DNA from 4 places in the Streptomyces sp. NPDC107559 genome. Region 4 is predicted to be linked to each of the others. Evidence: riboswitches for the same ligand, from Rfam matches in the RefSeq annotation. Region 4 holds a riboswitch; each other region holds the start of a gene.
What was found. A riboswitch is a leader RNA that binds a small molecule or an ion and turns the genes downstream of it on or off. The one in region 4 is predicted to bind cobalamin.

Region 1 (2,190 bases), on a different contig from region 4:
TGCGCGAGGGTGCGCATCATGCGGCCGTACAGATCGCGGGCGGGCATCGTCTTCCGCGCCAGGCCCGCCGCCTCCGCCGCGCGGTAGGCCGCGTCGAACTCCTCGCCCCACAGGTCGACCAGCTCGGGCACGTCGGAGGGGGAGAACAGGGACCACTGCGCGTCGGCGTTCACGCGGCGCATGAACTCGTCCGGGATCCAGTGCGCGAGGTTGAGGTTGTGGGTACGGCGGGCGTCCTCGCCGGTGTTGTCGCGCAGCTCCAGGAACTCCTCGATGTCGGAGTGCCAGGTCTCCAGGTAGACCGCGGCGGCGCCCTTGCGCCGGCCGCCCTGGTTCACCGCGGCGACCGAGGCGTCGAGGGTCTTCAGGAACGGGACGATGCCGTTGGAGTGCCCGTTGGTGCCGCGGATCAGCGAACCGCGCGAACGGATCCGGGAGTACGACAGACCGATGCCGCCCGCGTGCTTGGAGAGCCGGGCGACCTGGTGGTAGCGGTCGTAGAGGGAGTCCAGCTCGTCCAGCGGGGAGTCGAGGAGGTAGCAGGACGACATCTGGGGGTGCCGCGTACCGGAGTTGAAGAGCGTGGGGGAGGAGGGGAGGTAGTCCAGGCGGCTCATCAGCCGGTAGAGCGCGGCGACCTCGTCCACCGAGCGGACCGAGTCGTCCTCGGCGAGGCCGGCGGCGACCCGCAGCATGAAGTGCTGGGGCGTCTCGATCACCTGACGGGTGATCGGGTGCCGCAGCAGATAGCGGCTGTGCAGGGTGCGCAGACCGAAGTAGCCGAACCGGTCATCGCCCTCGGTGTCGACGAGCGCGTCGAGGCGGGCGGCGTGGATACGGGTGAACTCCGCCGTACGGTCGGCGATGAGCCCTTCCCGGTGCCCGACGGCGACGGACTCGGTGAACGTCGTCACGCCCTGCGAGGCGGCCTCCGCGGCGATGCTGATGGTCAGCAGCCGGGCGGCCAGCCGCGAGTAGGCGGGATCGTCGGAGATGAGCCCCGCGGCCGCCTCCGTGGCCAGCTCGCGCAGCTCCGTCTCGTCCGCCCGCGCGGACCGGCCGCGCAGCGCGGCGGCGGCGACCCGGCCGGGGTCGGCGTCGGGGAGGTCGGAGGTCAGCTCGGTCAGGGTCCGCAGCAGCGCGGCACCGGGACCGTCGGTCTCCCTGGCCGGGGTGGCTGAAGCCGGATCGGCTGGCGCGATGGTCACGTGGGACTCTCCCTCGCTCGGCAGGGGCCTTGCGGAGGGCAGGGGGCGGCACACGAGCGCACGGGGCGTCGCGTCCACCGGTCCATTCCGCGAGACCCGGACGTCAAGGCACCCGGACCGGACGGCCGGGCGCGCGGTCGGCAGGTCCTCGGACTGGACGCGTGGATGCCCGCCGTAGGGCGGACAAGCACGGGTACACCGTTGCGGGACAGTTCCGGATTCGCACCGGATTCCCCTGCGGCGACAGCGAGCACGAGCATACATCTTGTGCCGGGCTGCGGTGCCACCACCAGATGTTGTGTCATGTCGGCTTCGGAGCGTGTCAGTCGCTCTTCTCGCGGGCGGCGGGCGGGGGCCCGGACGGCGCCGCGGCCGGGCTCCCCGCAGGCGCCGGACGGGCTCGTGGCGGGGCATCCGCCCGGCCCCTGGCGGCGGGCGGCGAGGGACGCGAAGGGGCGGCGGGGCCCTGTCGCCCCGCCGCCCCTCGTCCCCGCCCGGTGAACCCGGCGCAGAGGTGGTTCGGCGTCCTGCGCCGGTGTCGGCGCGCCGAATCCGGTACGCCGGTGTCAGTGCGCCGATCCGGCCGTGGCCGGCGGCAGCTCCACCTCCACGCCCGGGTCGCCCGCGTCCGCCGTGTAGTCCTGCGGGCTGGTCTCGTCGACGCCCTCGGGAGCCTTGACGGCCTTCAGGACGAAGGTGAGGACCACCGTGACGGCCACGTTGAGCACGAACGCCGTCAGACCGATGTAGCCGATCTCGCCGATGCCGGGGATCTCCTTCGAGCTGCCGCCGAAGTGCTTCTGGGTCGGTGAGGCCACCCCGTACGCGGCGAGCGTGCCGTACACCATGCCCACGGCCCAGCCCGCCAGCAGCGCCCAGCGGTGGCACCAGCGGGTGAACAGGCCGCCGACCAGGGCCGGGAAGGTCTGCAGGATCCAGATGCCGCCGAGCAGCTGGAAGTTGATCGCGACCGTCTTGTCCA
Region 2 (2,190 bases), on a different contig from region 4:
TCGGCAGGCCGCTCGGTCCGGCGACCTCCGCCGACACGGAGGACTGACCGCACCGGACGCCGAGAGGGCCCGCGGACGGTTCCGCGGGCCCTCTCGGCGTGACGACGGGATCGCTACGGGGCGGCCACCGCCGAACCCGATGGGACCCTCACGGGTTTCGGGTGCAGCAGCCGCTCGGCCAGTTCGCCGAAGACGAGGCCGAAGCCCGCCCACAGCGTGGCCTGCATGGCGAGGGCGGAGAGCCGGAACCGCCACAGCAGGGTGGCCGGGAAGTCCGCCGGGACCTCGTTGACGACGGGCAGGAACGCGTACGCCAGGACGATCACGGCGATGAAGCCGAGGACGGCGACCACGGTGGCGTACCAGGTGCCCAGTCTCGGCGCGAGCCGCTTGCCCGCGATCACCGCGGCGACCGCGAGGAGCACGCTGAGCACCATCATCAGGAAGTACAGCGTGGTGCGCCTGCCGATGGTGTCGGCGTCGCCGACCGACGGCGGGTTGGCCGGGTACTTCAGGAACGGCACGACGTAGACGGCGAGCAGCGCGGTGCCCGACAGCAGCAGCGCGGTGGCGCGGGGGCTGAAGCGGCCGACGCGCCCGAGGGCGAAGCAGAAGGCGAGAGCGGCGATGCCGCCGAACGCCACTCCGTAGATCAGCACGCCGGTGGCGAGGCCGGCGGTGGACTGGAGGCTGCGGGAGACGAGTTCGACCTCGTGCTCGTGGGCGTGCGCGTGCGCCTCCTCGAAGCCGATCGCGCTGTCCACGCTCGGCTCACCGAGGAAGTAGGCGACGACCAGGGCGAGCAGGCCGGCCGCGAGGCCGGCGAGCATGCCCCGCACGAGCAGGTTTCTGACTGTTGCGGAGTTCACGGGAGTTCGGTGCCCCTCGTCAGTGGCAGGGGAAGCCGAGCAGGTGGCGGGCGTCGTGCACCCACTCGTGGACGTCCTCGCCGGAGACGACGGAGGTGGCGCCCTGCTCGGCGCCGACGAAGTACAGCAGGACCAGCATCAGAATGCCGAAGAAGACCGCCCAGGGGGCAATGTCCTTCAGCGGCAGCTTGCCGGTGACAACGGGGGTGGTGGCGGTCGGCTGAGCGACGTGCTGCGCCATGGCAGGGCCTCCTCTGGGAGTTCGCGTCCCATCTCGGTGGTGCACAGGACGACGGCCCCGGGTCTGACTCGCGATGCGCTCCCGTCGAGGAGGCATCGTCCACAGTGGCGCGACCGTGCCGGATTCTCACCGGCTTCCGTGATCCCGTCGTCGTATCAGCACGACAGTACCGTGTGACGTATGCAGGGCCAATAGCGCGTCAGCAGGGGTGATCCCGCGCCCTGTTGGGCACGGGATCACGGGCGTCCTCAGAGCACCGAGCGTCGTGCGAGCAGGAGGAGGACCAGCAGCCCCGGGGCCATCGGCAGCCATGCGGTGAGCAGGCGGTAGCCGAGGACGGCCGAGATCGCCGCCTGGCCCGGCGCCCCGTCCGCGGTGAGCGCCAGGGCGAGCGCGGCGTCCAGGGAACCGAGACCGCCCGGCGTGGGCAGCAGCACCGCCGCGCCGCTGGCGACGAGGTACGCCATGACCACACGGCCCGTGGACAGCCCGAGGCCGAGCGCGTGGACGACGGCGACGACCACCCCGGCGTGCAGCAGCACGAACGCGGCCGAGCCGCCCCACAGCGCCCAGGCCCGCGCCCGGCACCGGTGCACCGCCCGCACCTCGGCGAGGGCCCGGCCCGCGGCGCGCCGCAGCCGTGGGCTCGCCGCGACGGCCACCACCACGGTCCCGGCCGCCACCGGCAGCAGCAGTACCAGCCCCTGCGGCACCCGGGCCGGCACCCGTACGGTGTCGGGCGAGGTCAGCAGCAGGGTCAGGCCCAGTGCGCAGCGGACCAGCCCGCCCGCCGCCGCCTTCACCGCGAGCGCGGTCGCCGAACGGGCCGTGGACAGTCCGCACCGGGTCAGGAAGCGCAGGTTGACCAGGGTCGCCCCGGCCCCGGCCGGCAGGAGATGGTTGGCGGCGGACGCGGCGAACTGCGCGGCCACGAGCCGTCGCCGCGGCAACCGTTCGGCGACCGCGCCCTGCTGGACGACAGCCGCGCACACCCAGGTCGACACGGCGGCGACGCAGGCGAGCAGCAGCCATGCGCGGTCGGCGGCGGCGAGCCGGTCCGCCCCGCTGTCCAGGACGTCC
Region 3 (2,190 bases), on a different contig from region 4:
CGAGGAGGCGCGCGGCGGCACAGACGCCGAGCGCGAGCCAGCCGACGCGCCGGGACAGCCGTACCGCCCGGTCGATGTCCGAGGCACGGACGTCACGTCCGTGGGCACCGTTGAGCACGGGCCGGTGCTCGACCCGTCCGGCGTAGGAGAGGGTCCCGCCCAGCCGCACGCCGAGGGATCCGGCGAACGAGGCCTCCACGGGACCGGCGTTGGGACTGGGATGTCTGGCGGCGTCGGCCCGCCAGGCCCGTACGGCGCCGCGCGGATCGTCTCCGGCCAGGGCCGCGAGGGCGGCCGTGAGGCGGGCCCCCGGCCAGCCGGCGGCGTCGTCGAGCCGGGCGGAGGCCCATCCGTAGCGGCGGTGGCGGGGCGACTTGTGGCCGACCATGGCGTCGAGGGTGTTCACGGCGCGGAAGCCGAGCAGCCCCGGCACCCCGCCGACGGCTCCCCACACCAGCGCGCCGACGACGGCGTCGGAGGTGTTCTCGGCGACCGACTCGACGACCGCCCGCGCGATCCCGTCCGCGTCGAGGGCCTGGGGGTCGCGGCCGCACAGGTGCGGCAGCCGGGCGCGGGCGCCCACGACGTCCCCGGCCTCCAGGGCGCGCCCGATGGCGCGGGCCTCCCGGGCGAGTGAGGTGCCCCCGACGACGGCCCAGGTGGCGGTGGCGGTGAGCGCCACGGAGGCGGCGCCGGAGGTACGTACGGCGCGGGTGGCCACGGCTCCGAGCGCCACGGCGCCGCCGGCGCACACCAGGGTGTGCAGCGCGCCCTGGCCCCGGTGGTCCCGCCACAACGCCCGTTCCACGGCTGCGGCCGCACGCCCGAACAGCGCGACCGGGTGCCCGCGGCGTGGATCGCCGAGGAACAGGTCGCCCAGGAGGCCCGCGGTGGCGCCGTACGCGAAGACGCGATCGGCACGCACCGGCTCAGCCGATCGTGGCGGTACCGGGCAGTGACCTGGTGCTGAGACTCAATCGGCAGCCGAGCATGGCGACATGTCCTCACTCAGGGTGTCCACGCCCTGGTTCGACGAGACCGACGGCGAGAGTTCCTGGCTCCCGGGGATTGCTACCCCGGTCACAGTGGCGGGACCGCGCCGGATTCGCACCGGCTTCCTCTTGTGTCGTCGTAGATGGCTCCGGCAGTCCACCACGGGCCCTGAAGGGCCGTCAACCTGCTCTTGACCTGGGACGGAGGAGTGTGTGCAGCCCCACACACGGCGGGCGGCGGGAAGGGCGGGCGAGGAGGAGGGCGGGCCCGGGAAAGGGCGGGCAACGAGAAGGGCGGGCAACGAGAAGGGCGGGAGGAACCCGTGGGTTCCTCCCGCCCCTGGAGAACGGTGTGCCGGATGGCGGTGGGTCAGGCGACGATCAGGTAGATCCCGTAGCCCACCGCGGCCGTGCAGGCCGCGAAGCACGCGTACGCGCCCGTCACCGCGAGTGCGGCGGAGCCGCCCTGCGCGGAGGCCCGCTCCTGGCGGGAGAGGCCCATGATGCCGAGGGTGAACAGGGCCACGAGGGCCACGGTGACCACGAGGCTGACGCCGAACACGGAGCCCAGGGCTGCCCAGTCGATGTTCATGGTGAGGCTTCCTTACTTACCGGGTGCGCGGGGCTCAGACGGCGGCGGCCGGCGGGGCGACCGGGTCGGCCGTGGCGGCCGGGGCGGGGATCGTGGCCGTGAGGGTCTCGGTCACCGTGCCGGCGGGGGGCGGGGTCACCGCGGCGATCGCCGTGGTCACGACGCCGGCCGGCTCGTGGGTGTCGTTGACGTTGTTGCTGTCGACGACCTCGCGGCGGGAGATCTTCCAGATCGCGGCGCTGGAGGCGACCAGGAAGACGGCGACGACCGCCGTGCCCCAGTCACCCAGGTCCGTCACGGACTCGGCGAGCGCGCCGACCAGGGCGGCGGCCGGCAGGGTCAGGCCCCAGGCGACGAACATGCGGGTCGCGGTGGACCAGCGCACCACACCGCCCTTGCGGCCCAGGCCCGCGCCCATCACGGAGCCGGAGACCGAGTGGGTGGTGGAGAGGGAGAAGCCGAGGTGGGAGGAGGCCAGGATGACCGTCGCGGCGCTGGTCTGGGCGGCGAAGCCCTGCTGCGGCTGGAGTTCGGTCAGGCCCTTGCCCATGGTGCGGATGATGCGCCAGCCGCCGAGGTAGGTGCCGAGCGCGATGGCCAGACCGG
Region 4 (2,190 bases):
CAGCGCCGAGGAGGCCGCCGACCTGCTGCGCACCGGCCTGAAGGCCATCCCCGCCGAGCGCCTGTGGGTCAACCCCGACTGCGGCCTGAAGACCCGCGGCTGGCCGGAGACCCGCGCCTCCCTGGAGAACCTGGTCGCGGCGGCCCGCACCGTCCGGGGCGAACTGCCCGCGTCCTGATCCGCATCGTGGGGGGCCGGGACGCTCGCGGCGTCCCGGCCCCGTCCCACCGCACCGCACCGCACCGTCAGAACCAAGGCAGAGAGGAGGCTGTTGGTGCGCGGTAAACCGCGACAGGTCGTCGTGGACGGCAGGCCCATGGTCGCCATGTCGGAGAAGCAGTTCGAAAGCCTGCTGGCCATGCGCAGACAGCTCGGCAGCCAGACCGCCAGGATGCGGATGCTGCGGGACACGCTGGCCGATCTGGGCGAGTTCCTGGACTCCGTGGCCGAGGCGCTCGACGCATCACCCGAGCCACCGGAGATCACACCGCCCCCTTCCGGCCCCGCACATCCCCGGGCGGCTCTCGTCACGGAGATACGCCGACGCGCACAACAGGCACGCGCCATCAACGGGGCAGGACGCACTCCCAGGCACTGGAACCCGTCCGACCATACCAGGACTTAGGCTTACCTAAGTCTCGCGCGCGACACAACATCTGGGATGCGGGCACTCGCGAACTTCTAGATGCAGTGTTGGCGTTGCTGGTGGTTCGCCGAGCACTCCTGTGGTCGGCCTCGCAAGAGGGAACCCGGTGCAAGAGCGGGACTGCCCCGCAGCGGTGAGCGGGAACGACCGCCGTCCTACGCACTGGACCCGACGTACCGGGCCTGGGAAGCGACGGCCAGGTCGCGTCCCTGTTGTCGTCGCTGCTGCTGTACGCGGGCTTCTACCTCCCACTGCACTTCGCCACCCACGCCCTGCTCACCAACACGGCCGATATGATCCGCCTGATCCTGCGCGACAAAGGCCGTGCACGGCTACTACTCCGGCTACAAGTACCAGCGCGGTCTGGAGAAGCTCGACGCCGCCGGGCAGGAGGAGATGCGGGCGTTCACATACGGCCTTCTGGAGGAGCTGTACCCGCTGGAACTCCACTACTCCGGCGAGCTGTACGAGCCCCTCGGGCTCATGGACGACGTCGCCGTCTTCGTCCGCTACAACGCCAACAAGGCGCTGATGAACCTCGGCTACCCGGCCCGCTTCGGCGCGGAGGAGACCGAGGTGAACCCGGAGATCCTCGCGGCGCTGTCCCCAGGCGCGGACGAGAACCACGACTTCTTCTCCGGTTCCGGCTCCTCGTACGTCATGGGCAAGGCGGAGGACACCGCCGACGACGACTGGGACTTCTGAGCGACCGAGCGCGGTGATCTCGTCGAACACCGCGCTCCGGTCGGGCTGGTCATGCCGGGACGGGGTCCGGCTCCTGTGAGGCGGTGGGGGCATCCGGACTTACGGGGTTGAGCAGGCGTTCCGCCAGGGGCCCGAAGATCAGACCGATGGCCGTCCAGAGGATGAGCTGTGCGCCGACCGAGTAGAAGCGGAAGGCGAACAGTACGTCGGCCGGAAAGCCCGGGAAGACCATGTTGCCCCTGGAGTCGGTCAGCGGCTGCGGGGTCTCGGTGGCATGGTTGCCGTAGTTGGCCTTGTTGTACGAGAGGTGGCCGAGCGGCGGCAGGAGCAGCATGACGATCCCGATGGCGACGACGAACGCCGCACCCGCGAGGAGGCTGGCGTTCCAGTTGCCGAACCGAGCCTGGAGCCTCTTGCCCAGGTAGACGGCTCCCGCGAGGAAGGCGACCGAGCAGACGACCATGATCAGGTACAGGCCGCTGCGCTGCTGGATGGTCTCTTCGTGGCCGATCGCGGGCGGGTTGGCCGGGTACTTCAGGAACGGCACCATATACATGCCGAGGAACCCGCCGCCGGCGACGAGCAGCGCCAGGCTGCGTGCACGCAGCCCGCCGGTACGACCCAGGCAGATGGTGTAGGCGACCGCGAACAGGGCGCCCATCGCCATCCCGAAGAAGACGATGCCGATACCGATGCCGACGTTGGCCTGGACGGTGCGGCTGAACAGGTCCGGGCCCGCGGCTTCGACGTGCAAGCCCGCTGCCTTGTCCAGGGCGTTCTGCGCGGCGTCACGGCCGCTCTCGTAGTCGATGGCCTTGGCGATCTGCGGCTCGGCGAAA

Region 1: linked by a shared signal. The riboswitch ahead of ACZ7OY_RS26495 (ribonucleoside-diphosphate reductase subunit alpha) and the one ahead of ACZ7OY_RS20215 (ribonucleotide-diphosphate reductase subunit beta) in region 4 are both predicted to bind cobalamin.
Region 2: linked by a shared signal. The riboswitch ahead of ACZ7OY_RS32155 (CbtB domain-containing protein) and the one ahead of ACZ7OY_RS20215 (ribonucleotide-diphosphate reductase subunit beta) in region 4 are both predicted to bind cobalamin.
Region 3: linked by a shared signal. The riboswitch ahead of ACZ7OY_RS06390 (cobalamin biosynthesis protein) and the one ahead of ACZ7OY_RS20215 (ribonucleotide-diphosphate reductase subunit beta) in region 4 are both predicted to bind cobalamin.

Annotation. Positions count from the first base shown of each region.
Region 1 is NZ_JBVKBD010000009.1:277,726-279,915, forward strand. Features, by position in the region: gene ACZ7OY_RS26495 (ribonucleoside-diphosphate reductase subunit alpha) at 1-1,208, opposite strand, end outside; cobalamin riboswitch at 1,331-1,474, opposite strand; gene mctP (monocarboxylate uptake permease MctP) at 1,775-2,190, opposite strand, start outside.
Region 2 is NZ_JBVKBD010000014.1:23,639-25,828, forward strand. Features, by position in the region: gene ACZ7OY_RS32145 (histidine phosphatase family protein) at 1-47, shown strand, start outside; gene ACZ7OY_RS32150 (CbtA family protein) at 114-869, opposite strand; gene ACZ7OY_RS32155 (CbtB domain-containing protein) at 889-1,110, opposite strand; cobalamin riboswitch at 1,146-1,299, opposite strand; gene ACZ7OY_RS32160 (lysylphosphatidylglycerol synthase domain-containing protein) at 1,359-2,190, opposite strand, start outside.
Region 3 is NZ_JBVKBD010000001.1:1,494,268-1,496,457, forward strand. Features, by position in the region: gene ACZ7OY_RS06390 (cobalamin biosynthesis protein) at 1-925, opposite strand, end outside; cobalamin riboswitch at 1,030-1,169, opposite strand; gene ACZ7OY_RS06395 (hypothetical protein) at 1,363-1,584, opposite strand; gene ACZ7OY_RS06400 (inorganic phosphate transporter) at 1,619-2,190, opposite strand, start outside.
Region 4 is NZ_JBVKBD010000006.1:217,497-219,686, forward strand. Features, by position in the region: gene metE (5-methyltetrahydropteroyltriglutamate--homocysteine S-methyltransferase) at 1-178, shown strand, start outside; gene ACZ7OY_RS20210 (hypothetical protein) at 275-625, shown strand; cobalamin riboswitch at 710-892, shown strand; gene ACZ7OY_RS20215 (ribonucleotide-diphosphate reductase subunit beta) at 971-1,351, shown strand; gene ACZ7OY_RS20220 (CbtA family protein) at 1,401-2,190, opposite strand, start outside.